3 regions of the Lactobacillus sp. M0403 genome follow, and region 1 is predicted to be linked to each of the others. Evidence: riboswitches for the same ligand, from Rfam matches in the RefSeq annotation. Region 1 holds a riboswitch; each other region holds the start of a gene.
What was found. A riboswitch is a leader RNA that binds a small molecule or an ion and turns the genes downstream of it on or off. The one in region 1 is predicted to bind thiamine pyrophosphate.

Region 2: it holds a riboswitch for thiamine pyrophosphate, as region 1 does, so the genes downstream of both, thiM (hydroxyethylthiazole kinase) here and H3T48_RS07540 (ATP-binding cassette domain-containing protein) in region 1, are expected to answer to the same signal.
Region 3: it holds a riboswitch for thiamine pyrophosphate, as region 1 does, so the genes downstream of both, H3T48_RS06590 (ECF transporter S component) here and H3T48_RS07540 (ATP-binding cassette domain-containing protein) in region 1, are expected to answer to the same signal.

What each region holds. Positions count from the first base shown of each region.
Region 1 covers NZ_JACFQV010000006.1:27,825-38,344, forward strand. Annotated here, with positions in the region: gene H3T48_RS07510 (S1C family serine protease) at 1-199, shown strand, start outside; gene rlmH (23S rRNA (pseudouridine(1915)-N(3))-methyltransferase RlmH) at 690-1,169, shown strand; gene H3T48_RS07520 (sucrose-6-phosphate hydrolase) at 1,300-2,712, shown strand; gene H3T48_RS07525 (ABC transporter ATP-binding protein) at 2,962-4,560, shown strand; gene H3T48_RS07530 (ABC transporter ATP-binding protein) at 4,550-6,130, shown strand; gene H3T48_RS07535 (energy-coupling factor transporter transmembrane protein EcfT) at 6,173-6,826, opposite strand; gene H3T48_RS07540 (ATP-binding cassette domain-containing protein) at 6,835-8,190, opposite strand; TPP riboswitch at 8,238-8,329, opposite strand; gene H3T48_RS07545 (AraC family transcriptional regulator) at 8,495-9,433, shown strand; gene htpX (zinc metalloprotease HtpX) at 9,486-10,379, opposite strand; gene H3T48_RS07555 (LemA family protein) at 10,391-10,520, opposite strand, start outside.
Region 2 covers NZ_JACFQV010000001.1:389,779-400,298, forward strand. Annotated here, with positions in the region: gene H3T48_RS01670 (DUF871 domain-containing protein) at 1-831, shown strand, start outside; gene H3T48_RS01675 (PTS lactose/cellobiose transporter subunit IIA) at 842-1,180, shown strand; gene H3T48_RS01680 (alpha-L-fucosidase) at 1,243-2,472, shown strand; gene tenA (thiaminase II) at 2,578-3,240, opposite strand; TPP riboswitch at 3,375-3,474, shown strand; gene thiM (hydroxyethylthiazole kinase) at 3,557-4,345, shown strand; gene thiD (bifunctional hydroxymethylpyrimidine kinase/phosphomethylpyrimidine kinase) at 4,357-5,160, shown strand; gene thiE (thiamine phosphate synthase) at 5,172-5,828, shown strand; gene gap (type I glyceraldehyde-3-phosphate dehydrogenase) at 5,967-6,986, opposite strand; gene H3T48_RS01710 (LysR family transcriptional regulator) at 7,090-7,821, shown strand; gene H3T48_RS01715 (hypothetical protein) at 7,863-8,600, opposite strand; gene H3T48_RS01720 (hypothetical protein) at 8,698-9,426, opposite strand; gene H3T48_RS01725 (LytTR family DNA-binding domain-containing protein) at 9,429-9,887, opposite strand; gene H3T48_RS01730 (PfkB family carbohydrate kinase) at 10,051-10,520, opposite strand, start outside.
Region 3 covers NZ_JACFQV010000004.1:181,932-192,451, reverse strand. Annotated here, with positions in the region: gene hpt (hypoxanthine phosphoribosyltransferase) at 1-220, opposite strand, end outside; gene H3T48_RS06595 (M42 family metallopeptidase) at 464-1,546, shown strand; TPP riboswitch at 1,609-1,700, shown strand; gene H3T48_RS06590 (ECF transporter S component) at 1,746-2,324, shown strand; gene H3T48_RS06585 (tyrosine-protein phosphatase) at 2,452-3,198, shown strand; gene H3T48_RS06580 (cupin domain-containing protein) at 3,223-3,729, shown strand; gene udk (uridine kinase) at 3,778-4,419, opposite strand; gene H3T48_RS06570 (hypothetical protein) at 4,699-5,169, shown strand; gene H3T48_RS06565 (GntR family transcriptional regulator) at 5,172-5,900, shown strand; gene H3T48_RS06560 (PTS sugar transporter subunit IIA) at 6,022-6,447, shown strand; gene H3T48_RS06555 (PTS sugar transporter subunit IIB) at 6,469-6,942, shown strand; gene H3T48_RS06550 (PTS sugar transporter subunit IIC) at 6,956-7,741, shown strand; gene H3T48_RS06545 (PTS system mannose/fructose/sorbose family transporter subunit IID) at 7,731-8,567, shown strand; gene H3T48_RS06540 (SIS domain-containing protein) at 8,589-9,593, shown strand; gene H3T48_RS06535 (hypothetical protein) at 9,821-10,057, shown strand; gene H3T48_RS06530 (PTS sugar transporter subunit IIB) at 10,185-10,520, shown strand.

The sequences.
Region 1 (10,520 bases):
TGTGAATAAGAATAGCTCTGCCGCACATGCAGGAATTAAAGTTGGCGATGTAATAATTAAGGTTGACAACAAAACAGTCTCAGATGTGGCATCGTTACACACCATTTTGTATAATCACAAAATTGGTGATACGGTAACTTTAACCGTTAACCGTGGTGGAAAAGAAATTAATTTACGTGCAAAACTTGAATCCAACTAGTTTTGAGAATATTCATTAATTAGAGATAAAAAAGGCTATATTAAGCGATTTTAATTGCTGGTATAGCCTTTTTGCTAACAAAATAATTGCGAAACACTAAATAGTTCGATTTTCTAGGCTGTCAAGAAAAAACTATTTTGCAAAAGCTTGTTGATAACTGTGGAAAACTTTGTGGATTGTGCATAAATATGGGGTAATAGTTGTAAGACCACTGTGCATAACCTGTGACTTGTGTGTAAACAATAACACTAAGTAGTTAAAACAAACAACTGTTCAAACCGGTGCAACAACGATTAGAGCCTAAAGTTTGTGAATAATAATTATCAAAAGGCAAAATGTGGGTAAATTTGACAAACCAGGCCAAATTTTTTTAAGTAGCACTAGGTATCGGTCCCTTTTGCAAGAGAGGCACAAAATATAGAAAAAGTTTATTCACAGGTGTGGAAAAACTAGGTGGAAACAATGCGAATTAGGGGATAAAATAGGAATCATGAATATTAAGATTGTATGCGTAGGCAAATTAAAGGAAAAGTATTTCAAGGACGCAATTGCGGAATATCAAAAAAGACTGAGTCGCTTTGCAAAAATAGAAATTGTGCAGGTCCCAGACGAGAAGGCACCTGAGAAGCTTAGTGAGGCACAACAGGAGCAAGTCAAGGAGCTTGAAGGTAACAGAATTTTAAGCAAAATAAAGGAGCGTGAGTACGTTTATGTAACTGCAATTAAGGGTAAGGAACGTACTAGTGAGGACTTTGCAAAAGAACTGAGTGACTTGGCTCTTTATGGTCATTCGGACGTAACTTTTGTAATTGGTGGCAGTCTTGGAACAAGTCAGGCTGTGAATAAGCGTGCGGATGATTTGATTAGCTTTGGCAAATTAACTCTGCCGCACCAGCTAATGCGCGTCGTGCTGATTGAGCAAATTTACCGCGGGTTTATGATTAATAATGGCAGTCCTTATCATAAGTAGTATTAGCTGAGTTAGGGATATTGCTACGTTAAAAGGGAACAAATTATTTTGTTCTCTTTTTATTTGTTTAATTAATAAAGTTCTGCTTTAATGACGGTGAATGAATTTATTCGGTTGAAAGGAGTAAATGATGAAAAAAGCAGTCCAAGTAACAAACGAGCGTTATCGCTTAAATTATCACATTTCAACGCCTGCAGGTTGGTTGAATGATCCAAATGGCTTTTCTTATTTTAAGGGCTACTATCATATTTTTTATCAATATCATCCTTACTCAGCTGAATGGGGACCAATGCACTGGGGACACTATCGCAGTAAGGACTTAGTGCATTGGGAAGAATTACCAATTGCGCTTGCTCCTGACAGCGAACCAGACTGTGACGGCTGCTATTCAGGAAGTGCAATCGAAAAAGATGGTCGTCTCTTTCTTATTTATACCGGAAATCGCTACTGTGACAATAAGCATGAGCAATTCTGTCAAACGCAAAATGTGGCCTTTAGTGAAGACGGTGTGCATTTTAAAAAGTATGACCATAACCCGGTTATTGAGTCTGCTCCTGTTGATAACTCGGCATACTTTCGTGACCCTAAAGTGTGGCGCCATAACGACAAATTTTATTTGGTAATAGGAAGTCAAAGTAAAGAAGGACTGGGACGAGTCTTGACCTACCAGTCAAATGACTTATACCACTGGCAATATTTAGGGCCAATCGCTGAAGCCACAAATGTTGCTGAAGAAGGATATATGTGGGAGTGCCCTGACCTCTTTTCTTTAAATGGTAAGGATATTTTGCTTTGCTCACCACAAGGCATCGAGTCAGCCGGTAAAAAGTACTTAAATTGCCACCAAACAGGTTATTTTGTTGGCCAGATGGATTATCAAAATAATCGCTTTGAACATGGCTGCTTTACCGAACTAGATCATGGACATGATTTTTATGCTGCACAAACAATGCGCACGCCAGATAACAGGCAAATTTTATTTGGCTGGATGGACATGTGGCATTCAAACTTTCCCGAGCAAGCAGACGGGTGGTCAGGAGCATTAACTTTGCCGCGTGAACTGAAGTTAAAAGATAATCGCTTGCTGATGACACCGGTGGAAGAACTAATAGCATTGCGGCAGAAAAAAGAAGTGGACCAGAAACTTGCTGTGGAAAATGAACAGATCAATGTTTTTGACGCCCAACATGTAGAACTACTGTTAAACTTTTCATTAGAAAATTGGAAAGGTAAGCAGCTAGTATTTACTTTGAAAGAAAGCGCGGGCAACATCTTAACGCTCACTTTTAATAGTGCTACAAATGAAGTCGTTATAAAGCGCAGCGATAAAGAGCCCAATGACGCTAAGCGCTTTGGCCAGGTGAATACAAGTGATGAACTTAAACTCCGCATTTTTATCGATACAAGCTCGGTTGAGTTCTTTATAAATGATGGGGAATTAGTCTTTTCAGAACGCTACTATACTAAGAATGAACCAAGGATAGTTTTAACTGCAGATAAGCCAGTTATGACTCAAATAACTGCGTATAATTTAAGCAAATAGTATTAAGCTTATTGGTCTAAAAATTGAATCAACAATATTGATGATTATTTACTAAGGCTTGGTGTCGATACTCAATCGGCATCAGGCCTTTTAGTGTAGCCTTAATTCAGGTGCAATTTCTCAGGGTAGCATGATGGAATATTGTTGCGTTTAAAAAATAAGTAGCCAAGAACTATTTACAAACAGCAGATTCTTCTATAGTATTATTTTTATTTAATAAATATTTAATTTTATTAGGAAGGCAACACAATGACGTTATCAGGACTGATTAAAGTCAATAATAAGCGCGCTCTTTGTGTGATTTTGCTGTACTTCGTATACGCTGTTACTGGAACGCTTGATCTATATATTTATCAATACGCCATCAACAACTTGGGAAGTGGTAACCTAGGCGGCTTTATTTACTGGCAGGTAATTGAACTAATTCCTACTATTTCTGGCTTTTTTATTTTGCCAATCGCTACTTATTTATTTAATAAACAAATTCAAGAATATGTAGATGAAATAAGAACCAAAATGGTTAAGCACTTTTATGTAACCAACAATTTGACTACCGCGGAGATGCAAAACCAGTTACAAAGTAACCTTGATTTACTAACCAGTAAATATGCACTACCTTGGATTGAGATTTTGAGTAATCTATTCATTATTTTAATGTCGGTGGGAGCACTCTTTGACCTTAACTGGATTTTTGCCATAGTGACGGCTTTCTTCATTGTTCTTGACTTATATTTGCCTAAGGTTATGGCAAAGCGAACTGCTAAAGCAAATATGCAAGTCTCCCAACAAAACGGAAAACTTTTGACCGTAATCGGCGATTGGATTGCTGGTTTAAATGAATTGCGACGGTATAATTCGTGGTCAATGTTAAACAGGAAGCTGAGCAAATATTCAGACAAATTAGAGAAGTCTAAGGTGAAACGGACCGAAGTAGAAATGTACTCTAGTGCAATAAATGGTGTTGGCAATACAGTTGGTCAAATCTCAATTGCTTTTCTGGCGGGTGTTTTGTTTTTTGCTGGGTATATCAAAATTGGTGCAGTGCTGTCGTCTACAGCCTTTGCATACAATGTTTTTTCTGCAGTTATGGCCATCACGGCTGCTACAGTCAAAATTAGATCCACGCTGAGCGTCAATCATCAGACTAAGCAATTGACCGAAAAAGTGCAGAGCAAACCCGTTTCAAACAGTTCGATTAATAAAATTGAAATCCACGATTTGGTGCTGAAATATGGGTCAAAAAAGGAGCTTCAATATCCTGACTTTGTTATCAACAAGGGTGAAAAAGTTTTGCTAACCGGTGATAGTGGCACCGGTAAGTCCAGCTTGTTTAAAGCAATTTTAGGTGAAATTAAACCGTATCACGGTGAAATTATTTTTAAAACGGAAGAAGGCAAGCAATTTTCACCTGCTCCAAATGAAATTGGCTATTTAGCACAAGATTCCAAAGTATTTCCTGGTACGATTGCTGACAATATTACGATGTTCAAAAAGCAACTTTTAGATCAGGTACCAGGCGTTCTTAACAAAGTTCAACTAACATCAAATGTGGCCCGTTTTCCGCTAGGGATCAATACTGAAGTTGACTTAGATCAAGGCAACCTTTCTGGTGGTCAACGGCAAAAAATTATTTTGGCAAGGGAAGAAATCTTTAAAAATGACATTGTTCTGTTAGATGAGGCTACGAGTGCAATTGATAGTGCTGCTACAGAGAAAATCATGCACGAGCTGACTACTTCTGACAAAACGATTGTAGTAATTGCTCATAATTTGAACGATAAAGTTAAGGCAATGTTTGATAAAGAAATTAAATTAGTAAGCAACAAAGAGGAAAAAGATGAATTTTAAAACATTTTATCGGACGAATCGCTTACGGGTGTGGGTAATTGCCTTTTCAAGTCTAATGCAGCCCTTTGTCTTAATTGCTGCTGCTTACCTTAATATGTTGGAAATTAACACTTTACGAGACCATAATAAAAAGGCTTGGCTAATAATCGTGCTTGCCTCATTACTGGGCTACTTGCTCTCCAACTTTTTTGATATGGTGTCCAACTATCTACTAGCTACTCATATTAGGGAATTTAATCAGCAATTAAGGGGCAAGATTCTTAGACATCTTTATGATGAAAAAAGAACTTATCAAGTCGCTGAAGTTGAGAATCAACTGACAAATGATTTGAACATGGTAAATGATCAGTACTTTAACTTGCTACCAACTATCTGTAATTTTCTTGGCTATATTATTTTTTCCGTAATTGCATTGTTGACGATTAATTGGACGCTGTTAGTGATAACCCTACTAACAGTCTTATGCTCAATATTTTTGCCTAAACTAATTGATAAGCCAATTCAAAGGGCAATGGAGAATGTGTCGCTTAAAAATAGTCAATATTTAGATTTGATTGAAAAATGGCTCAGTGGAATTACCGAATTGCAACGTTATGCAGCGGGCGAACACTTAATGAAGGTGTTGCATGTAGGTGCAAAAAAGTTGGAGGATGCAAAACTAAACCAAACTGCGAAACAACAAGTTTTATCAATTATTACTGGTAGTATTTCGCAAATAATGATTTTTGCCTTATTTGTATGGACAGGGGTGCTAATTAAAGGTCATATGGCTCCTTTCGGTGCGATTGCCGTTATCGGTAATTTTAGTACTTATATGTCTATTGGGATTGAATATTTGCCATTTTATCTAGGCTTAATTAAGGGCACTAGTTCATTGAGAGACAAGATTACCGCGGAAACTTTACCTGTAAGAGAGCATAGTGAAACTGAAATCCATGAAAGTCCCTACGCCTTCAGGACAAAGGACTTAGCAGTGAAATTTCAAAATGGTGAAACCCTAAAGTTTCCAGATATTGAGGTCAAGTATGGTGAGAAGATTTTACTTACTGGTGATAGTGGAGCAGGTAAATCAACTTTATTTAAATTGATTTTAAACTTTCTTGCGCCTAGCTCTGGGCAACTTGAGTTTATGAATCAAGCAGGTGAAATTATTGAACCTGATCTTACTAAGATTGGTTATATTGCACAGGATCCTATTTTGTTCCCAAGCACTGTTAAAAGTAATATTACAATGTTTAACGATCAGCTGGATGGTCTGGCTGAAATAGTAGGTCAAAATATGGGTCTCACTGATACATCATCTTTTGCACAAGGTCTTAATACTGAAATTAATCTACAAAAGCTGAATATTTCCGGTGGTCAAAGACAAAAAATCATTTTGGCACGTGCACAGGTCCATGATAGTAATATTTTATTAATTGACGAGGGAACCAGCGCGATTGATCAAACAGCAACACTGGAAATCTTGCAACAACTACTGCAGAAGCCTAACACCGTTGTTTTCATTGCACATAACTTCAATGAACGCATGAATAGCATGTTTGATCGAGAAATTCATTTGAGTAAATAAAAATAGTTCCAAAAAGTATTAACTTGATGGAACTATTTTTTGTTACTTTAAGGTAAACAGTGCAAGGTTGACTAATATTAAGATGACGCCACTCCATAGCCAATCACTGGTTTTAAGTGGCACGGCAACAATCACCGAGCGTTTCGCACCTTCGACGTAGCCATGAGATTCCATTCCTTGCGCCAGATTTTCAGCTGAATTCAGCGCTACCAAGATGGCTTTGAAGTATAAAACTGGTGACCAAAAACTGAGGTAAACTCCGCGCATCATTCCAGCAATGCGAATTTGCTTAACTGCTCGCTTCATTTGGGGAATGATATTTAATGCGGCCAAGACGCCATAAGCAAACTTACTTGGTAAATGAAAATTCTGTTCGAGTGAACGGGCTAATTCTTCTGCAGTTGTTTTGATCGATACGCAACAGATTGTTAGTGTGTAGACATAAATACGGCTAGATAGACTGAGTGCATTTTCGAGGTTAGGCTGCGGGGCAAACCAGTAAAGAGTCGCAAAAATGGTGAATGCCGCAATTAATGGCGTAAGCAGGGTGAACAATAGACTTTTAAATTTGATTTTTTGCGTAAGTAAATAGACAACAGCAAAAACAATTACCAATAAGTTGGTTGTTAAACTAGTTTTAAGCGATAACTCAATTGAAATGATTAGTGCTAAAAGAAATTTGAAACTAGGATTCATCTTTTACCTCACTTATTACTGTACGTTAAATAATGATTACTAAAAATTAAATGGTAGTCACACCAGTCGGCAAGATTAGTTAATTCATGACTGATAATAAGCAACGTTTGGTGTCGCTGTTTCTGACTCTCATGCAATAAGTTCATGACCTTTTGTGCCGATTCATGATCTAAGCCACTCAATGGCTCATCAATCAGTAACACTTTTTGGCTGGAAATTAACATTAATAAAATCTGCAACTTCTTTTGTTGACCGCCTGAAAGAGAATAGACAACTTGATCTTTGGTTTGACTTAAGTCGAGATAATCCAACATCTCGGCTATTTTTTCTTTTGTAAAGTAGCTGTCTTTTGCTTGCTTCAGACTGAGCTTGATTTCGTCTTCAACCGAAACGGCAATAAATTGGTCAGTTGCGGTTTGAAAAATTTGCCCAACTTCCAGTAAGTATTTTCTTGTCGTCTGGTTACGGATTTCCCGCTTGTCGTAGGTAATACTTCCTCTGTACGGGAGCATTTTAGTCAGAACATTAAATAATGAAGTCTTGCCAACACCGTTGGCACCGGTAATTAGTGTTGTTTTGCCAGCAATGATGTTTAGATGGTCTTGCTTTAACAGAATACGATTTTGTTCAACTTGAGCATTAGTTAAAACAAAACATGGAGTTTCATTTTCAGGAAGGGCAAAAGTATAAGTGTGTTCCTGTTGACTATCATGCAATAGTTCATTTTTACTTGCTTCATCTAGCAGCGTGACATTATCACGTTTAAATTGAAACAAGTAGTCACAAATGTTTTCATAGCCAGTCAAAACATGGTCAGTTAAAATAATCGTTTTTCCTTTATCCCTTAAATGCGCCAATTTAGTAATTAAAAATTGACGTGCTTCAGGATCGCAGCTAGCAAACGGCTCATCAAGTAAAAACAAATCAACATCCATTGCGACTAAGACAGCTAGTGCAACTCGTTGTTGCTCACCACCCGATAGTGTCGTTATTTTCTGATCCAGTAACTGTTCAATTTGCGTAAACTTGGTTGCATCGTTAAGTCGCTCTAGATATTGATCACTACTTAGTTGTAAATTTTCGAGAGCGAAAATTATTTCTTCTCGTGGAGTTGCCATAGTAAACTGCTCACCGGCATTTTGAAACATCATCGCGGAACGTAATCCATCTAGTTCAACTGTTCCACTAACTTTACCAGCATATTTAGGATAAAGGCCGGCTAAAATTTTTAACAAAGTGGACTTACCACAGCCAGTAGGCCCAATGAGTAGCGAAAATTTGCTAGTTGGAATTTCGAGTGTAATGTTATTAAGTATTTTCTGTTGCTCGTCGTATGAAAATGAGAGCTGGTTTGTTCTGATCAATTTTTCTTACCAAGATAAATAAAAAGCCATTGAACAATGATGTTCAACGGCGCAAAATAATTAGTTTCCCTTCGCTGGCATTGTCCAAAGCAGGTTCAATGGGTATATTCTCAGCCTAACGGCACCCCTTTAGTATATTCATGATTATTATACAAAAAGAACCTAGTACTTGTCTAGATTGCATCAAGAAGTGAAAAAAGCATACGGGTTTTTGTTAAAAATGATAGCTCAAGTCCAACTTAGGGTTAAAAATTACGATATAATAAAATTATGAAAAAAAGATACTAATAGGCGGGTGATAACTATGGCAACGGTGAAACAGGAACAGTATTTAACAAGTGTAATTGATGCAACTACTTCTGATTCCAATGAAATAAGATTGAGTCCAGGCAGTAATGACTTTGACTTGTTTACAATTAACCTCGAAAATCATAACGGCGGGGTCCATCGTTATCAAACAACAGGACTAACGATTCTTTATGAAGCTGTTGGGACTACAAAAACCAAAATTAACGGTCAGGCGTTCACGATTTCTGCTGGTAATATTATTCTTTTGCAAAAAAAGAGTGAATATGAAGTGGAAAAGCAGGGCAAAAAAGATTTACTAGTTAAAATAGAACTTAGTCAAAGGCTGTCCGAACAATTTACTTTAAAAAAGAAACAGTACTTTAGTGAACAAGAAAAAGCTGTAATTGATCACATCAGTAAGCTAATGACAACAAACAGACTATTAAATTTAAACTGTTCAGCAATGTCGAGCTCTGCACAAATAATGAAAAAGATTATCGATGAATATCTTAATCAGAATCTTTTTGTTGAAAACATGGTGCTTGCCGAGCTTAGTATCTTATTTGTAGCAGCACTTAGAAACAAGGACTTTGAAAAGGCGCCGACTGCTGCACCTAAATTTGCACAAACAGCCTTGGAACAATACATTGATGAGAACTTTGCCGATGTTACTTTGAATGAAGCGGCCAAGCATTTTGGGTTGAATCCGAATTACTTTTCGACCTTGGTTAAGCAGAAGACTGGTAAAAGTTTTGTCGAGCACGTTGACGAGAGACGAATGCAGGAAGCGCGCAATTTACTTGCCCGTCCCGACATTTCAGTCAAGGAAATTATTACTAGAGTGGGTTATAATGGGAAATCATTCTTTTATAAAAAGTTCGGTGAGTACTATCATGAAACGCCTGTTCAAATGCGGGCTGAACTGTTTAGACAGGCCAATATTAATCTGAAATAAAATGAGCAAAAAATGCACCCCTATTAAGGGATGCATTTTTTAATAACTAAAATTACATTTTTTCTAACCGCTCAATTCGGTCCTTTGTAGGTGGATGACTATCAAATAAATGTGTAGTACCCCTTTTATGAAGTGGGTTTTCGATGTACATTCCTGCGCTACTTGGATCTGCTTGTTTCATTGGATCGGAACCATCAATTTTTTCCAAAGCAGATATTAATCCTTGCGGATTACGTGTTAATTCGACTGAGGAAGCATCTGCTAAGTATTCGCGATTACGCGATAATGCCATTTGCGCAAGACTAGCACAAAGTGGTCCCAAAATAAGAACAAAGACAATCGCAACAATTTTAAAAACCATTACAATAGCGTTGTTACTATCATTGTCACTATCACGATCATCATCAATCCACCAGATATAGCGGCTGGCAATACCAGATAAATATGAAATAACACCTACTAAAACAGCGGCAATGGTTGAAACTAAAATATCATAGTTTCTAATGTGAGAGATTTCGTGTCCTAAAACGCCTTCGAGTTCTTCACGATTCATCATGTCGAGGAGTCCTTGTGTAACTGCCACCGCTGAATGCTCAGGGTCCCGCCCTGTTGCAAAGGCATTTGGACTAGCATCATTAATGATGAAAACACGCGGCATCGGAACTTTACCAACAAGAGCCATGTCTTGAACAACATGCCATAACTCGGGATTGTCGGCTTCATGAACTTCTTGGGCATGATTCAAGCTCATTACTAAGTTAGCTGGATTGGGCAAAACTATTAGTAAATAGATTGCACAAGCAACAAGGGCAATAATCAGCCCCAAGATTGGATTGTCCGCAAAAAGATAGCCGAATCCAACGCCAGCAAGAGCTAAAATGAGCGTAAACACCACCATGATGCCAGCTGTTTTTCGTTTATTACGAGCAATTTGTTGAAATAACATGAGATTAGTATCTAAAATTTAACCTTAGGAACTTCTTTTTCAGCTTCGGCTGTCTGCAAGTAATCAACCTTTTTGAAGCCGTGGATTCCAGCAACAATATTTGAAGGGAAGGTTAATAGCTTTTGATCGTAAAGAGCAGCA
Region 2 (10,520 bases), on a different contig from region 1:
GGAGCCGATATTGTACGTCTAGATTCAAATTTTGATGGTATGCCTGAGTCAATCATGACTTATAACCCTGAAGATTTATCAATTGAAGTTAACATTAGTAATGACACAGGAAATTTGGCTAATATCTTTAGCTATAGTCCAAACAAAGAAAAAATTATCGGCTGCCACAATTTTTATCCTCAACGATACACTGGCCTAGACACTAACTACTTTTTGGAAACCACTCGCAAATACCATGATATGGGTATAAGAACTGCTGCCTTTGTATCTTCTAACGCTGGAGAAATCGGACCACATCCATATAATGCAGGCTTGCCTACGCTAGAAATTCACCGCAATTTACCTATTGAAAAGCAAGCACAGTACTTAATCAACACACAGCTAATTGATGATGTGATTATTGGTAACGCCTTCGCTAGTGATGATGAACTAGCAAAAATTGCTAAACTTGATTCACAAGTTCCACAATTTTTCGTCGAATTTACTCCAACTGCAACTGCTCTTGAAAAAGAAATTGTTTTAGAAAACTTACACTTTAACCGTGGAGATATTAACAGCTATGCCGTTCGTTCTACATTTGTAAAACTTAAATATAATAAGCAGGATTTACCTGTTAATAATCCAGTAGATCAGTTAAAGCCCGGAATGATCACAATTGGTAACAATGATTTCGATCAGTATAAAGGCGAACTAAATATCGTTAAGCAAGAAATGGATAACAGCGACCATCTAAAAAATGTTGTTGCACAAATTGTTCCTAGCGATTTGCAATTCATTGATTTTATTAAGCCATGGGATAAATTTAAATTTATTGACCTCAACAATTACTAAAGGAGTAACTATGGAAGGTTTAGAAGAAATTAGTTTTGAAATTATCAGTCATTCTGGTCAAGCAAAAGCTGAAATTATGGAAGCAGTGTCGCGCTCTCGCTCAGGTAATGAAGACCCACAACCATTACTTGATTCAGCAAAAGAAGAGCTTAAGCAGGCTCAAAACAGCCACTTAAAAGCACTATCAGATTTTGCCAAAACAGGTGATAGCAAAATTGATCCCCTGTATATGCATGCTGAGGATCAGATGATTACCGCTGAAAGTTTTTTAGACTTTGCAACAGAATTGATCAAAACTAACTTAGAATTAGCAAAGTTAAAGCAAGAATTACAGAATCAGAGCAACTAATACTTTATCCCACAAAACTATTAGTTGATTCAACAATTCACAAATAGTTGAAAGTAGAAATAATGAAAATAGAAAATAAAATCGCAAACTTTGAAAAAATGGGTATTGGCTTATTTGTTCATTGGGGACTTTATTCCAAGTTCTCTAAGGGTGAATGGTCACAAAACATTTTAAATATCCCAGAATATCAAGCAGCTTTTAATGAATTTAATCCTGCAGAAGAAAATATTCGTAATTTAGTTAGACTAGCAAAAAAGAGTGGCTTTAAGTACATTGTCCTAACAGCTAAACATCATGATGGCTTTTATCTCTTTGATACTAAAGGAATTAACTCTTTTGATAGCATTCACACTCCCTTTAGCAAAGATGTAATTAAAATCTTTACTGATGAATGCCATCGACAAAACATTTCTCCTTTTATTTATTATGCTACCTATGACTGGAATAACGATAAATATAATAATGATTTTACTGGTTATTTATCAGAGCTACGCGAGTTAATTAAACTTTTGTGTACTAACTATGGTGAAATTGGTGGTTTTTGGTTTGACGGAAATTGGGACAAACCCAATGCTGATTGGCAAGAACAGCAACTTTATGATGAAATAAGGGAACTACAGCCTAATGCAATAATTACTAACAATACGGGCTTAGAGAAGCAAGGAACAAGTGAAGGAAGAGATGTTGATGTTTTAACCTTTGAACGTGGTGATCCTAAGTCCATTACACATATTCAAAATGACCGCTATTTAGCCGCTGAAACATCGCTAACTCTCAACAAACACTGGGGTAACGCTCAAAATGACCTTAACTACCTTTCCGCTCACGATTTAATCGAACAAATTTGCCGTACTAGAAAAGTTGGGGCAAATTTATTGATTAATGTTGGACCTGAATTCGATGGTTCTCTAAATATTCACTGTCAGTCAATGATTGAACTAGTCGGAGCCTGGATGGCCATCAACCACGAAGCAATCTATCATACCAATAATTTTGAACATCCAACATATAAAACATGTTCAAATGATGATGACTTTATCAAAGGTGATTACTTGTTTGTTGATAATTTAGGCAATATCGGTAACAGTAATGTTGTACTTGGCGGTGAGGAAAATCGCAAACTTATTTTTAATGATTACCCTTCGCGCCCAATAACCCGTATAAGTTGGCTCGATAACCAGCAAGAAGTCCAATTTAAGCAAAATTCTAAAACTAACACATTAGAAATTGAAGCAAATGGATTTGAGTACGGAACCAACTTGGTTGAGCGTGTAGCTAAAATTTATTATTGATTTTAATTTCAAACTTATTAACTAAAGCATTCATAAACAAATAGCTCCGAATTATTTTCGGAGCTATTTTTGCTTATTAAAAATCATACAACTGATAAGTATCAATTACTTCCATTCTTCCTGATTATAAGCCATTTGCCAAAATCTTAGTTCATAGTAGCTGCTTCTTAAAAATGCATCCTTCATTTTAGCAAGTTCTTTTTTAGGGACATTGGTTGCGAGCTGGTTAATCAATGCTAACAGTTTTTTTACATTAACTGCATACCAGTCACTGTCGTATGTATCAATCCATTCTTGATAATACTTCACTGGGGATCCTACTTTAGCCATTTTATGACCAATTTCTTGATAAAGCCAATAACATGGTGCAATTGCACACAAAGCTGCTTCTAAGCCATCTCTTTGTAATGTTAGATAGAGATGATTAACGTACGCATATGCTGTTGGCGCAACTATTGTAGTATCAACTTCATCATCTGTAATGTTAAGTTCTTTGAAAAACTGCTTGCGCACCTCTACTTCGGATTCTTGAAGATCCTCTGCGCTTGCCAGCACAAAGTTTTTAATATTTAAATCTGTAGTTTGTTCTGCAATTAACTGATGAATTTTGGCAAACTCAGATAAATAGTATCGATCCTGGAGCAAATAAAAGCGAAATTTAGCAAGTGGTAATTCTCCACTTTGCAATTCGATGATGAATGGCTGCTTTTCACTTTTAATCCACAAGTCACTAACTAATTGATGCAGTTGATCCGTAAACTCAACCATCTTTGTTCTCCCTAATACCTAATAAATAATAATATAGTGTTTAAATTTCTCTTAGTTTACCCTAGTATTTTTTTATCAGCAAATTCAGATAAATACTTATTGTCTTGGTTTTTAAAAGCATGTATAATTGAAAGCGATAACACGAGGGGTGCCTTTGGCTGAGATAAAATTTATATTTTGAACCCTTTGAACCTGTAAGCTAATCCTTGCGTAGGAACGTGTCAAATAGGCTTTTTAATTGCTTTGACACTCCTAAAATCGTGTCAAAGCTTTTTTCATAGCTTTAAAACGAGGCAAGCATTTTTAGGAGACATAAATGAAACTTGACCTTTTAACTAAATTACGTGAAACCAACCCAGTTGTCCTTAACGCTGCAAATTTTGTCACCGTTCAGGATGTGGCTAATGGATTAAATGCGCTTGGTGCATCACCAATTATGAGTAAAGAAATCGCTGAAGCTGAAGAGATGGTCCAAATGGCCTCAAGTCTGGCTATTAATTTAGGAACCTTGACTAAATTGCAGATTGAACAAATAAACAGATTAATGCAGCTAGCTGTTCGTTACCAAAAACCCATCATTTTGGACCCAGTTGCTGTAGGGGCAGTCGAATATCGCTTAGATACAGCTAATAATCTATTAGCTAATTTTCCTGTCAGTATTATTCGTGGAAATGTTGGTGAAATTGCCGCTTTAGGCGGCTTTGATTGGAATGCCAAAGGAATTGATGCAGGTACTGGAGATGAAAACGTCGATCAAATCACCCAAGAAACTGCTAAAAAATTTCACTGTGTAGTTATTGCAAGTGGTGCAACAGACACCATTAGTGATGGGCAAAAAACAGCTCACATCTATAATGGCACTCCACTATTTCAGGCACATGTAGGATCGGGTGATATGCTGTCCAGTATCGTTGCCGCTTTTGCAGCAATTTGTCCCGATTCATTTGAAGCTGCTCAAACAGCAACTCTTGTTTTTTCAGCAACAGGTGAATTATTAGCACAAGAACATACTGAAGTTGGTCCTGGTACCTTTAGTATGTATCTCATGGATTATCTAGCTAAAATAAGCATTTCTCAAATTGAAAATGTCGCTAAGTTTGATTAGGAGGCTTCTTAATGACAGAAGAAATTAATTCTTTCCCACAAGTTTTAACTATTGCAGGTACCGATTCAGGTGGTGGTGCTGGAATCATGGCCGATCTTAAAACATTTCAAATGCAAAATGTATTTGGTACTGCTGTAGTTGTGGCAGTGACTGCTCAAAACACACTTGGTGTACAAGACTCATTTTTAATGCCACTAGATATGATTGATGCACAATTCAGCTCTTTAGCTTCTGATTTTAAAATTAGAGCTTGTAAAACTGGTATGCTCGGTGATGCTGCACATGTTCATCAAGTAGCACTTAACCTACAAAAATATGACTTTGGACCTATTACGGTCGATCCTGTAATGGTCGCTAAAGGTGGGGCACCCCTTCTAAGTGAAGATGCAGTTGAAACTGTTAAGAGTGAGCTTCTGCCGCTAGCTAATTTAATTACTCCCAATTTACCAGAAGCAGAAGTTCTAACCGGAATTCATGCTAAGAATGAGGAAGACTATCCTAAACTGGCACAAGTTTTACGTGATTTAGGGGTTAAAAATGTTTTAATTAAAGGTGGCCATTCCAATAGCAAAATAGTTCATGACTATCTTCTGCTTGAAGATAATAGTGATTGTTGGCTCAGTGGTGAACGTACTTACACCAAGCGTACACATGGCACTGGGGATACTCTCGCTGCCGCTATTACTGCTCAGCTAGCGCTAGGGCACTCGCTACTTGAAGCTGTGCAACTTGCTAAAGAATATGTTACTAAAACAATTGAGCAGACTATTCAAGTTGGTCATGGTCATGGTCCTCTTAACCACTGGGCAAAATAAGTGAGGTAAAAATGGAAAAATTTGATTCTAAATTTCTACAGGCATATTTTATTTGTGGTACTCAAGATTTACAACAAAATCAAACATTGCCAGGTCTTCTCGAGCAAGCTCTAGAAGCTGGAATTACTGCATATCAATTCCGCGAAAAAGGCATAAATTCAATTTCAGACAAATCAGCGCAACTAACTATGGCACAAGAATTACACCATCTTTGTCAAAAATATAATGTCCCATTTATCATCGATGATGATGTTCAACTTGCTAAAAGTGTCCATGCCGAAGGAATTCACGTAGGTCAAGACGATGAAAATATTTCCCAGGTAATAAAAGAAGCTAAAAATACGATGTTTGTCGGCTATTCATGCTCAACATTAGCCGAAATTGAAACTGCTAATCAAATTGAAGGAATTGATTACTATGGTAGTGGCCCAGTTTTTGCAACTCAGTCAAAAGATGACGCCGACCCAGTAATTGGTCTTGCAGGGCTAAGCAAACTAGTAAAACACTCTTCAAGACCTATTGTTGCAATTGGTGGAATCGAAGAAAAAGATTTACCTGCAATTGCACAGACCAATGCATCTGGTGCTTCAGTTATTTCTATGATTACGCAAAGTAATGATATAAAGCAAACAGTCACTGAGATGCTGCAAGCACCATGGCATAAATAAAATATATAAGCTCTTAACACATATTCTATGTTCAACGCTAATAGCTTGATTGATATAATTTAATTACCAAAAAACTCCTAAACTGTTGGTCTCAGTTTAGGAGTTTACTTTTATTTAGAATATGATTTTAAAATTAGTTTAGTTTGTTTTTGCGACTTTCTCCAAGGTACGAATCATCTGTGCTACAAAACCTGATTCGTTATCATACCAAGCATAACCTTTAACTATTTGACCACCGTCTTTACCTGAAACAACCTGAGTCAAAGTTGGGTCAAAGACAGAACCATATTCTGTCCCAATAATATCAGAAGAAACAATCTGGTCTTCATTACAGCCAAAAGTTACACTGTTCTCAGTATGCTTTTTAACTCTTCTATTGAATTCTTCAACTGTTACTTTTTCTTCCACAACTGCTACTAACTCAGTTAATGAACCAGTAATTACCGGAACACGTTCAGCAATACCTGTTAATCTGCCCTCTAGTTCAGGAATAACTAAGCCAATTGCCTTAGCAGCTCCAGTTGAATGTGGAATAATATTAGCAGCGGCAGCACGAGCATTACGTACATTGCCTCCGCGATCTGGACCATCTTGTAGCAGTTGTGTAGCGGTATAAGCATGAAGCGTGGTCATGATTCCTTCTTTAATGCCAAATTCATCATTCATAGCTTTAGCAAGTGGTGCTAAGCAGTTAGTTGTACATGAACCTGCTGAAAGAATTTGATCTTCTGGCTTTATCTGGTCATCATTAACATTATAGACAATTGTCTTCATGTTACCTGCTGGAGCAGAAATTAAAACTTTCTTTACTCCTGCAGCTAAATGAGCTTGAGCCTTTTCAGTAGAAGTATAGAAACCTGTACATTCAAGTACAATTTCGATTCCGTTATTTTTAACCCAAGGTATTTTAGCTGCATCTTTTTCAGCATAGACTGGAATACTCTTTCCATCAATCACGATACTATTATCTGTTGCAGAAACATCGTGCTTAAAATTTCCATGTGCTGTATCATATTTTAGCAAGTGTGCTAACATAGCTGGTGAGGTTAAATCGTTAATTGCAACGATTTCCAAATCTTTACTATCGATGTCATATATACGACGTAAAGCTAATCGGCCAATGCGGCCAAAACCATTAATACCAATTTTTGTAGTCATATTAAGTTCCCCCTTTGATTACAAAATTAGTATATTAGACAAAAATCGCTCTGCATAATCCGAGATTATAATAGGGTTATCACTTTTAATGATATGGTGTAACATGAACTTTAACGATTTATCTATTTTTAAAACAATTTATGAGCTAAAATCAATCAACAAAGCTGCATTAAAGCTTGGCTATACCCAATCAAATATTACCGCACGACTTAAAGCCCTTGAAAAAGAAGTTAATGCTCCACTTTTTGTTCGTTCTAATTTAGGTGTTAGACCAACTAGCAGTGGGGAAAAAATGTATAAATTTGCAACTACAACCTTACAAAATTATCAGGACTTAAAAGCAAGCTTAACAACCAGCAAACCACAAATCTTGATTGCTGAACTTCTTTTTGGCTATCTGATTACTAAGAAGACCAAGTTCTTAATTGATCGCTACGAAGTGATTATTAAAAATACTGATGCGATTCAGGAAATGCTGACTAAAAAGACCTATGATATTGTAATGACTTTCGTTCCAATCAGCTCCTCCAACTACCTATTAACAGAGAAAAGTAGTTTGCAGTCCTGCTTTTTAACTGGAAAAGGCACTGAAAACAAGAAAATACCTGTCGCAATCAACGCTGATTTCAATTGTCCGTTTCGAGATTTAACTTTACAGCTAGCATCAAATAAAAGCGAAATCATCGAAATTGATTCACTCGAGATGATCTTGCAACTAGTGAAGCAAGGCAAAGCAACAGCACTTCTGCCAAAATACTTAATCAGTGATGATTTGGTCCCAGCAAATAAGCAAACTTGGGAAATTCCTTATTATTCATATCGCTATCAGTTTTAATAGAAAAAAGGCGCTCATTACTAAAGTAATAGCGCCTTTTTCTATAGCCGTTTTAAATATGTCTCATAAACTGGACAAAGTTCAAATGCATATTGCTGATATGTTTTCATTGAAAGCTGATCGGTCGAATCAAACTCTCCAGATAAAACTTGAAAGTTCTTGTTTGCCCACAGTAACAATATTTGTTGTAACTCCATTAATCTACTCAAGTCACCTGCTCCCATCCAACCTAATGTTAGTTCTTTTGGATTATCTTCAAAAGAAAAGCAATACGCCTCAATTTGATTCATAGAAACCAATGCTAATGGTGCATCTTCTAACTGATCTGCAAAAACCATGTTATCCCATTCAGCTAGAGGTATTTCAGCTACTGGATTGGCTAAGTGATTTCTCTGATAATCCCTAAAAGAAATTTGCGCTATTTTTTCACGCATCTCAGAATCAAGTTGTACTTGGCGTAAAGTAATAGCTCTTAAGTTGCTCTTCTTTATTGGTGTTAAGCCCTCCATAGCACTTTGCAATGACATTTTGGGTTCAACCGTTTTCCGAATCAAGTTGAAGCCAGCATCTTGCGCTAAAAAATTGAAAAGTAACTGTGGCGCGTAGTCATAAGTAATCAAAGCCTGGCAGTTCTCCTGCTGCGCCTTCTTAGTTAAGTCTGCAACAATTTGAAGATAAACTCGTTCTAACTCTGCTGCGGAAAAGTTAGGGCTGAGATAAGCCGTAAAATTTAAAGAATAAGGATGAAATCCATTTTTCCAGTAAGTACTTATACCCACTATTTTATTTCCCAGGCAATAAGTTCTCACGTTTTGAGGATATTGCTTTATTGCAGTTTTAATTTCCCTATCCTCAATAACGTCAGCTAATAATTCATCATACATAGTAAATTTCTAACTCTCCTAACCTGCTCTGACCAGTTAGAACTAAAGTAGGTCCTTCACCAGTTGATTCCCCGTTAATCTCTAGTTCGCCCAAAGTCACATCTAGTCTCCTGCTATCAATTTTCCATGATTTAGGAATATAAATCTCTACTTCTCCTAACGAAGCATTAATATCCATAGTGATAAATGCGCCTGCAGGTTTAGCTTGATCAAGGTATATCTCGGCTTCGCCTAAAGATGAGTTAACCGTAACTCTACGTAAATTTTGTGAATGAACATAACGCGAAACGGATGATAAATGCTGATTAATTACTATGTCTTCGCCCTCAATCGTACTGGTGCTAGATTCAGTAAAATCGCCTTGATCAGAATCATCTTTTTTATAGCCAAAATAAAATTTAGGCCAGAAACTTTTTTTGAAGATCATTGTGAAACCGATGTAAAGTAATAGTGCTGCGATTAAAATCGTCCATGGAACGAGCTTCACGATATGTAGTGGCTTTGCATAAACAATTAATAGAAAAGCAATTGAGAAAATTGCTCCAAATAAGCTCTTATTTATGGCACTTTCAATTAAGCAAACACCAAAGACTATTGTCCAGATAATTGTGCCTATTCCCAAATGAAATGTTAATAAATGTAATTGGTTAAGAACTAAGAAAACAGCTGCAGCAACGAATGCCAACCCCCAAAATAGTTCTCTAATTTTATGCTTTCTCATTATTAAGACCTTCTTTCATTGAGTCGATCATTTAGATTACGATAATAGTGCCGCGAAACATAGACAGTTTTATAAGAATCACGAAAATTAATTTTGCAGTTCGAAATTGAACGTGTTAATGAATAAATTTGATTTAAATTTAGGATGGTTGATTTTGAAACACGCATAAACTGATTACTTAATAACTTCTCCAGTTCATACAGTTTATAATCAACAATAAATGCATCCCTGCACGTGTGTGCAATTACCTGCTTATCTTCAGTTTCAAAAAATAAAATCTCGTTCAAGCTCAGATAATAAGAAACATTCTCTTTTTTGCCTTCAATTTGATCAGGATGACTATTAATCCCCTGTAATTGCTGATATATCTGTTCAACTTCTGGAGTAACAGCTTTAGCATTAATAGTTACACATGTATCTTCATCATCTAAATCAGGATTTAGTTCTATTTTTATTTTCACAATTCTCACCTGCCCTTCATTACTTAATGATTTAATTAAACTATTATTTTTACTTTAAATCTAGCATTTTTATCCAAGTGGCAATTATCTCGAACTAAGTGGACAATTATAGACAAACAAAAAGCAGTTCATATTATAATGAACTGCTTTAAACTAGATTAATTTACTTTATTTTTTCACCATATCCATATGATCCTTCACGCATAATAGTTCTTTCGGCAGCTTCAGCCGATAATGTCAAACTATCAATAATTTCTTGCTTTGGAATCAACAAATTTTTTTGTCTATGTTTTGCTAATAAAACTGCAAGGTTTGCAAAGAAAGTATCTCCAGCTCCCATAGTGTCAACGGGTTTAGGATTATAATTTACAACCCCGGTATAGCAATTACCTTTAAAATCATAAAGTAATGGTACTTTCCCACCTCGTGTAAATAGTACGTAACTTATCCCAAATTTAAGACAGATTTCTAATAGCCTTGATTGATCATCCTCATTAGCTTGTTCAAGTGAAAACTGTGCTATATCAACATTAGGAGCCATTTTATTAAGATATTCATTCGTATGATATTTTTCCATTTCAGAAAAATCATAAGCAGTAGTTCCGCCTAAATCATGGACTTTTTTTAGCGCTT
Region 3 (10,520 bases), on a different contig from region 1:
TTGAAACATCCATAAAATCGATTTGCTCTTTTACATCCATTTCACGAACCAGATCAGTTAAAAAGAAAATTGCACCTTTAAGTGCTCCAACAATTAATGGATTCTTTCCAGCATAATCTTCAGTTAGTTGTTGACCTAGTCTTACACACATTTGATGAATATCATCTTCAGAAAATAGTTTGTGATCAATAATATTATCAATATTGTCGTTTTTCGGCATTTATCTACCCTTCACTTAAATAAACTCAAAATTACTTGATAAAACCGATTATATCATTTTTCATATAAAAAAGTACCGTAAATTAGACTTTTTCACAGTTTATTGCCTATTTTACGTACAAAAAGTTAAATTAAATGAAAAATAGTAAGATTATTATAAATGCTTTTTAATTTAATGGTTATGGGCTAACAGTTTTTGCTACAATGGAAGAAGTAATTAGATCAAGCGAAAGGTATTAAAAGTATGAAAAAAGAGCAAGAAATCAAAATGCTAAAGGCTTTTTCAGATGCCAATTCAACTTCTGGCTTTGAAGAAGAGTTTGTAAAATTATTTACTGAAACTGTTAAAGACATTGCCGATGTTAAAGTGGATGGAATGTTGAACGTATATGCTTCAAAAAAGGAGAATCAACCAGATCGTCCAGTTATTCAGCTTGATGCACACTCAGATTCGGTTGGCTTTATCACTCAGGCTGTTCGACCAAACGGAATGATTAAGTTTGTCCCACTTGGTGGTTGGGTAAAATATAATATTCCAGCTTTGCGGGTTAAAATTTTAAATCGTGCTGGTGAATATGTTCCTGGCGTTGTTGCAACTAAGCCGCCTCACTTTATGACTGAAGAAGAACGTAATAATGTTCCCGATGTTGCAGACATGTCGATTGATGTTGGCTCAAGTTCACGTGAAGAAACGATTAATGATTATCAAATTGATACAGGCTGCCCAATCTTTGTCGATGTAAAATGCGAGTACAATGAAAAAACTGGTCTTTTCTTTGGTAAAGATTTTGACGATCGTTTTGGTGCTGCTGCAATGGCTGATGTACTTGACAATTTAAATGGTGAGCAAGTTGACTTTAACGTAGTTGCTGCCTTATCTAGTCAAGAAGAGGTTGGTTTAAGAGGGGCATATGTTACTGCTAAGGCTGTTAAGCCTGACTTGGCAATCGTTCTTGAATCATGTCCCGCTGATGATACCTTTACTCCAGAATGGTTATCTCAAACTGGATTAAAACGTGGGCCAATGCTTCGTGACATGGATACATCGTTTTTACCTAATCCTAAATTCCAACAATATGCCTGTGATATAGCTGATAAAAACAATATTCCTTACACTCGTTCAGTTCGTACTGGTGGTGGACAAGATGGTGCAGCAATTTACTACGAAAATGGTGCACCAACAATTGTTATTGGAATTCCTGTACGTTATGAGCACTCACCATATTGCTTTAGTGCATATCAGGACTTCAAGGCATCAGTTGATTTAACTGTTGCTATTATCCGTGATTTAACCAAAGAGAAATTAGCTAGTTTTAGTCAATTTTAAATTCAAGGTTGATTACTAATCTTTTAAGTCAAGCATACTTGGCTATGTTATAATAGAAAAAATAAAGTCACTAGGGGTGCCACATTTAGCTGAGAAATACCCTCTGAACCTGAACGGGATAATACCTGCGCTAGGGAAGTGTTGAAATAGATTTTTCATGTACTCCTAATGACTGGTGAAGTTTGTTAGGAGTATTTTTATGTTTACAAGATCTTCAAAGTGGAATGTCAAATCGATTATTTTACTTGCGTTAATTGGAATTATTTTAGGGGTAATTTACACCTATGGGTTTAACTGGGCGTTTAACCTGGTAAAAATGATGTTATTGCCAACAGGCTACGCACCAGTGACTGATGCAGTCTTTTCTGGCCTCTGGTTACTTGCAGGACCCCTTGCAATGTACTTTGTACCTACAGCAGGCTCTGGCGTTGTTGGTGAAACTTTGGCTGCAATTGTGGAAATGGTGATTGGTGGTCAATGGGGCGCTACAACGGTCCTTTCTGGACTAATTCAAGGCGCTACTAATGAAATTGGCTTTTTCCCTAAAAAAGAAAGATATCAAAAGTTTTCTTGGCAAAGTGTTTTAACGGGTGCCTTTTTTGCAGGGCTAGGTAGTTTTATACCAACATACTTTTTATATGGCTGGAGTAAATTCAGCGTTAAACTGCAAATTATTATGTTTGTGACAATGCTGCTATCGGCGCTGCTTTTTGATGGGGTATTGATTAAACTAATTACCAACTTATTTGATAGAGCACTAAAGCCTAAGATTGACTAAATAAGGTAAACGCTAATAATAATTAGCGTTTTTTAATGCTACAAAAGCCATGGACTAAATTGTGAAGAAAAATTATAATTAATGCTTATATGAGTAAGTAGAGTGCAAAGATACTATAAGGAGAATTATGGCAGAGAATATCACAAATTGGCGTTCATTAGGTGGCTATGTTGGTGCCGAAGGTAAAAAGGTTAAAGAGGAGATGCTTTTTCGTTGCGGTCAGTTATTTGATTTAACCGACGAGCAAAAAGATTTGGTTCAAAATCATTATCAACTTAAGAGACTTGTTGATTTACGTGGTGATGATGAACGAAAAGAATACCCAGACTATGTTTGGCCAGGTCTTGATTATGTGATTTTAGATGTTTTAAAAGATTCAGGTACAAATCAGGCAAGTGTAGATGAAATTGTTTCGGCTAACAGTCATGTGGAATCTGATATGCTCAAGACATACGAAGAGCTAGCCTTATCAAATTCTGCACGTGAAGGTTACCATCAATTTCTGATGGACCTAATTAATGATCCTGTACCAGTTGCATTTCATTGTTTTGCTGGGAAAGACAGGACTGGTGTTGCAGCAGCATTAATCTTGAAGAGTTTGGATGTTAGCGAAGACCAAATTTTTGAAGATTACTTGAAAACAATTGAGGCTCGTAAAGAAGCAAATCAAGAAATTTTGGACTATTTAAAAGACAAAATGGATCCTAAGAATATCAAAGATGTTGCGATTGCCTTAACGGTTGAACGTCAGTATTTGGAACGTTACTTTGAAACTGTCCAAAAGAACTATGGCGACTTTGACCGCTACTTTGTGGAAGGTCTTGACTTGCCAGCTGATTTTAAGGAGCAGATGCAAAACATTTACTTAGTTTAGTTTTTTGCCTGTGATAAATAGTATTTGAAGAAAAGAGAAAAAATGAATCGCGAAGATTATATCAAGAATTTAAACCTTGAACCCCACCAAGAGGGTGGCTGGTTTCGCCAAATTTATACTAGTGACGAGCAGTTTTACGCTGAAGATAGTAAAGGTGATCGCTATTACTACACTTCAATTTATTTCTTACTAGATGATACCAGTTGCTCTCATTTTCACCGTTTAAATCACGATGAACTGTGGTATTACCATGATGGGGAACCAATCACCATCCACTGTATTTCACCCGAAGGAGAGTATCAAGCTGTTAGACTAGGTAAGGATGTTACCAAGGGTGAAGTGATGCAATTTAAAGTACCTAAAGAAACGATTTTTGCTTCTGAAGTAACTAAACCTGACAGTTTTTGCTTAGTTAGCTGTGTTGTTTCACCAGGTTTTGATTATCATGACTTTGAGATGCTTAAGAGAAAAGAATTGTTAACGCAGTATCCAAAATATACCGAAGTAATCGAACGTCTAGCAATTGACTAAAAAAAAAGACCAAGTTCTAATGAACTTGGTCTTTTTATGTTGAGATAATTATTTAGCGTTTTGACTTAAGACAGAATGGACCTTGGTAGTCAGCATGTCAATTGCAACGTTATTTTCGCCACCCTCAGGGATGATAATATCCGCATAGCGTTTGGTTGGCTCAATAAATTGGTGGTACATTGGCTTAACAGTATCAAGGTATTGTTCAATTACCGAATCAATTGAACGACCACGTTCCTTAATATCGCGCTCTAAACGCCTAATAAAACGAATGTCGTCGTCAGTATCAACATATACTTTAATATCCATTAAGTCACGGATTTCCTTGCTAGCTAATACAAGAATACCTTCCAAAATGATAATATCAACAGGTTCCGTATGGATTGTTTTCTTGCTTCTTGTATGTTCCTTAAAATCATAAACAGGCATCTCAATTGGTTGATGCTTTAACAAACAACCAATTTGCTCTTCTAGAAGGGGAACATCAAAGGCATCGGGATGATCATAATTAATGTTCTGTCTGATATCCATTGGGATGCCTGTGTTGTCTTTGTAGTAGGAATCTTGCGTCATAATCAAGACATGTTCATTTTCTTGCATTTGATCAACAATTTTATGGGCAATTGTTGTTTTTCCACTACCAGAACCACCAGTAATTCCAATCACAACAGGTTTTTCAAGTTTAGACATAGAGCTACTCCTTTTTTATCAATAAACATTTTACTTTACTTTTCCTTGAATTACCAATACTTAGGGGAAAAAGAAAGGTTCTACGTGAGTTTTTAAAATTTATTACAACTTAATAAGTCTAAAAAATAAAAGACTTGATAAATTAAACTAATCGTTTTTTGTGTTCAGGAAGAATAAAATAGTATTTGGTAGAAAATATGAATAATGGTAAACTTCAACCTAATAAAAGATTCAGTATTTTTATTGCGCAGCAGGAGAAGTAATGTGGAGGGCCTCTAAATGAAAATAATTGATTTAAAGAAGTATTTAACACCATTTGAATTTCAAGTAGTTGATAAAGATATTAGGGTAAAAATATATTCGGACACTACAATCGAGGCTTCTGGATTTTATAATTCCATTTTTAAAGGAGAAACTGGATCATTGAGGAAAAGACTTTTTACAATTATTGAAAATGGAAAAATAGTTTCTGTAATTACTTCAATAATCCCACAAAAGTTCATTAGCAATCCACGTATTGATGATATTGAAGAGGAAACAGACAAAATACAAAAAAGTACAGAAATTTATAATGATATTATGCTTACTTGGCCCAGTAATGACGAAGAAAAATTGTTTTTAAGCAATCAAACGCAAGAAAAGTTTCAAGTTATCTTACGAAAGGCTCTTTTTGTTAATGCGAATAATGACATAATTAGGTATGAGGAAGATGCGATGTTACCTGATGTTTTTTGTTTGCAAAAGGGGTAGCTATGAGTTCATTTTTATATCAAGAAGCCAAGAAAAAAATATTGGACATAATTGCCAGCGGCGAGTTTAAACCAAACTCTAAAATTTGGAATGAACGAGTTTTTGCCCAGAAATTAGGCTACACACGTTCAACTATAAAAAATGCAATTAATTCATTAGTTGAAGATAATATTTTAGAAAAAAGAAGGGGAGATGGAACGTATCTAGTGAATGAGAATGTAAATAACTCATTTGAAATAGGAGATGATTCCCCGAATTCATTTACACAGCTTGTTAAAATTAATCGCCAAGAAGTGGTCAATAGAGTAGAGTCGTTTAAATTAATCTATGATAATAAAGATTTAGCTATTATTTTTGATGATAAATATAGCGACTTTTATGAACTAATTAGAACACGCATAGTAGACAATACTGTTGTGGCCGTTCAGAAATCGTATATTCCTTTTAGTTTGTTTGAAGATGCACACCGATATGATTTTAGTAATATGTCTTTATACGATTATATGGACTTTAAGAATCATAAACCGACAAAATTTGAGACTAGAATTGAAGCTCGGCCAATTAGTGACAATCAGTTTGTAGAGGATACAATTAAGTTAGATAAATCTAAATACGCCTATTTATTATTCTTGGAGTATCGCGGTTTTTCAGATAAAAAAGAGATGGTTGAATACACAAAGTCATGGTATAACCCCGATTTTATTAGCTATAAAATAAAAGTAAAAAGATAAATTGGTCTTAAAATTGGTTGCAAAAAAGGAACTACTTTAGAAAGCGGTTCCTTTTTCTATTGCCTAAAATAATATTAAGTACTAAATTAAAGTTATGAAGAAAAGAAGGGAGGAAAGTCGCATGGAAATAGTATTAGCAAGCCATTCCACTTTAGCTCGTGGAATGTATGATACTGCTTCACTTATTATGGGAAAGTCAAAAAACCTGCACTACATAACTGCATATTTAGATGATAGTGTTAACTTTTGCGACCAATTGAAAGAAACAACTGATGAGATTTCAAATCAAAAAATTGTTTTTGTTACTGATGTTGTGGGTGGTTCTGTTAATAATGAGCTTACCAAATTTGTTGCTGAAAAACCAAATTGGTTTCTTGTTTCTGGTATGAATTTGCCTTTTGTATTAGAACTGCTTAATTATTCAATTGCTTATCCAGATGACGATTTGGAAGAAATTAAAGCTAAGTTAGCTTCTTTAGTTGAAACAGGTAGAGAAGGATTACAGCTAGTTGAATTAAAAGATCAAAATGAAGAAGAAGATTTTTAATTTGAAAGGGGATTATAAATTATGATTGCGATGACGAGGATTGATTATCGGTTATTACACGGACAGGTTGCTTTCGCATGGACCAATAACCTATCGGCTAATGCAGTTTTAATTGCAAATGATGAGGTTGCAGGAGATAGTTTTCGTAAAAAGACATTTCAATTGGCTAAACCAGAGAATGCTAAGTTGATATTTAAAACAATAGAGGATTCTGCTAAAGCAATCGCAAGTGGCGTAACTGATAAATATCGTGTTTTTATCGTGGTTGAAACCATCAATGACGCGTACCGTTTGGCTAAACTTGTTCCTGAAATAAAATTAATTGACTTAGGATTATCGAGTGAAAAAGAGGGTTCAACTAACATTGCAAAGTCAGTTTATGTAACAAAGAAGGACATTGAACAACTTACTGAACTTGAAAATGATGGAGTAAAGGTTCTTGTAAAACAGGCGCCAGGCGATCCTGATACAGAATTTTCTTCACTGATTAATTAGGAGGAAGAAAAAAATGGTTTTACAAATTATTGGTATCTTTCTTGTTTCCTTAATTGCTAATATGCAAGATTTTCTTGGTTCATCTTTTATTGGACGACCAATTGTTACTTGTTTATTTATTGGCTTGATTTTTGGAAACGTCCAACAAGGATTAATTATTGGAGCAACACTTGAATTAGCCTTTCTAGGTTTAATGGGTGTTGGAGCTACCGTCCCTCCTGATGAAATAATCGGAGGAATTTTGGCAACAGCTTTAGCATTAAAAAATGGTTATGGAGTCAGTGTGGCTCTTACATTGGTTTTACCAATTGCAACCCTAGGGTTATTAATTAAAAATTTGCTTTATGTTGTTATCTTCCCTGCAATGGCACATAAAGCAGATGATTATGCGGACCAAGGTGAAGTGACTAAAGCAGGAAATATGCATATTTGGGCATCATTCACGAGAGTCATTATGATGGCACTAGTAACGACTATTTCGTTTGCTCTTGGTAGCAACTTAGTTGGTGCATTCGTTAAATTGATTCCGAAGTTTTTGATTGACGGTATAACTGTTGCTACGCAAATTTTGCCAGCCGTTGGTTTTGCAATGTTAATTAACATGACTTTCTCGAAAAAAGTTGCACCATTTTTCTTTATTGGATTTGTTTGTGCGGCATATTTGAAGCTAGACATGATTGCAGCATCAATTATTGGAGCTATCTTTGCGGGCATCATGTATCTGATTACTGAAGAAATTCATAACAGTAATGGTGGAAACTCAAATAGCGCTACGGAGGTGCAAGAAGATGACTTCTAATATTAAAGAGAATACTCAGGAAAAGAAACTCACCAAAAAAGACTTAAAAGGAATTTTTTGGCGTAGCATGCCAATGGAAGCATCATTTAATTATGAACGAATGATGAGTATGGGTTTTGCCTATACTATGACGGGAATTATTAATAAGCTTTACGACAAAAAAGAAGATAGAAAACAGGCAATTAAGCGGCATCTTGAATTTTTTAACTGTACTTCAGCCACATCACCATTTATTGCTGGTGTATTGGCCTCAATGGAAGAAAAAAATGCCAATGATCCAGAATTTGATCCTAGTTCAATTAACACAATGAAAACTGGATTAATGGGCCCTCTTTCAGGGATTGGTGATTCAATTTTCTGGGGTAGTCTAAGAATTATTGCGAGTGGTATCGGTGTTTCTCTTGCTCAAAAAGGAAGCATTTTGGGACCAATCTTGTTCATTCTAATTTATAACATTCCAAATTTATTAGTTAGATATTATGGCACAATGTGGGGTTACAAGTTAGGAACAACATTTGTAGACAAGATGGCATCTGGCTTGATGAATTCAATTACGTATGCCATTAATATTTTGGGAAATACTGTTATTGGCGCTATGGTGGCTTCAATGGTTGTTATTAATATCCCTGTTCAACTTAGTGGTGGTAAAAATCCCGAAACAATTCAGTCATTGCTTAACTCAATTATGCCCGATTTAATGCCTTTAGCAATTACCTTTTTCATTGCTTGGTTACTAAAGAAAAAGCATGTCAAGATGATGTGGATTTTGCTAGCAATCTTAGCTATTAGTATTTTGGGCACATTCTGTGGTTTCTTAAAGCCTTAATGGATTGAAAGGAAAAAATAAATGTATTTCGATAAAAATGAGTTTTTAACTAATTATAATTCTGCCGTGAAGGAACTTGATCACGTTGATGAAGTTCTAGCAAAATTAAGAAAAAAGGATATCAAAAATATTTTCTTTACTGGATGTGGAGGTTCATATACCAAGTTTGTTAACTTACGTCCGTTAATGTTTAAAAAATTGTCTATTCCTTTTGTTGTCACTACACCTGAAGAATTATGTGACCTATATCATGATGATATAACCAATGATAGTTTAATTTTAGCTGGTACAAAAACCGGTGAAACGACAGAGTTGGTTGAAGCAATTGAAAAAATCAGAAAAGATTTTCCTAAGTCAACGATTATTAGTTTTATCGGAGACGAAAACAGTACCTTAGAAAAAGAAGGTCTTATTGATGAGCGTATTAAATCGTTTGATACGGATGCAAATTTAATTGAATTAGGTTGGTTTTTAATTCACTTTGCACAAGAGACAGATAATAAAACAAATGAAAGCCAAAAACAGCAGCTTAAAGAAATGGCACAAAATGTAGCTGAAGGGATAGAAGCACTTGTTCCTGCTGCCTTAGATCACGTCAATAATACTGATATTGATCAGATGCAAATGTGGGTTGGTTCAGGAAATGTTTGGGGAGAAGTTTGCTGCTTTGCAAATTACTTAATGGAAGAAATTCAGCACATTAAAGCACAAGCAATTAACTCTGGTGAGTTTTTCCATGGACCTTTTGAAATTATTGATAATAATCAAAGTGTTAGTGTTGTTGTTAACAGTAATTCGAATCGCCAAGAAGACATGCGTGTAGTAAACTTTGTTAAACAATTTGCTAAAAATCCTTTGATCATTGATATGAAGGTTTTTAAACTAGATAAATTTGATAGTGACTTACAGGTGTTCATTGAAGCTTATGCTTTAAACCATTACTTTGACACGCTTTTCAACATGTATTCAATTAAAACAGGCAAATCTGCTAAAACAAGACGCTACTACCGTTTGCTTGAGTATTAAACCATAATCTTATTAAAAAAATGATTCAAAAGCCATATTTCGGTACTTGACCGAGATATGGCTTTTTTTTGCTAAAAATGAGCCATTATTTGCTGGAAGTGCTATCATAAAAGTATAAATAGATGTAGTACCACTCCTTAGAAAAAGACAGTGCAAGTCTAATAACTTTCAATTACTAATCTTTTACTAAAGATAAAGATACTTACTTAATTGAGGAGGACAGAATCATGCTTTTAACTTCTAGTTTGGCAACCTTATTAAAGGGCAATGTTACTGGTCGCTTAGTTGGAATTGTTTTAATTATCTTAGGTGTAGTTGAATTGCTTTTCAGCTTAAGATATAGCAAGGGTGTAATTAAAAATGGGACTAGCAATGGCTTCGCCCCAGCTTCGATGGCCTTTTCGTTATTCTTCGGGCTGATTTTATTAGTTGTGGGAATTTTCGTTGTTGTAACTACTTTTTAAGTAGTAAACCAATTTTTTATTAAAGACGAAAATAGGATTAAATATTATCTTTTTGATAGTAAGCGCTAACCTAAAAGTGTTATAATGTAATTAAATTACGGATACATTTTAGGAGGAAAAAATTATTATGGCAGAACAAACTATTATGCTGAATTGTAGTGCAGGAATGAGTACATCATTGCTAGTAACCAAGATGCAACAAGCTGCTAAAGATCAAGGAATTGATGCAAATATTTTTGCTTGCCCAGCTTCAGAAGCTACTCAACATATTGAGCAGGATCATCCAGATTGTATTTTACTTGGGCCACAAATTCGTTACATGGAAAGTGACTTCAAGAACAAAGTACAGGGTCAAGGTAAAGATGGAAAAGATATTCCTTTTGCCGTAATTGATATGCGCGCTTATGGTATGATGGATGGCGTAAAAGTTTTACAACAAGCAGAAGATTTAATTAACGGTTAA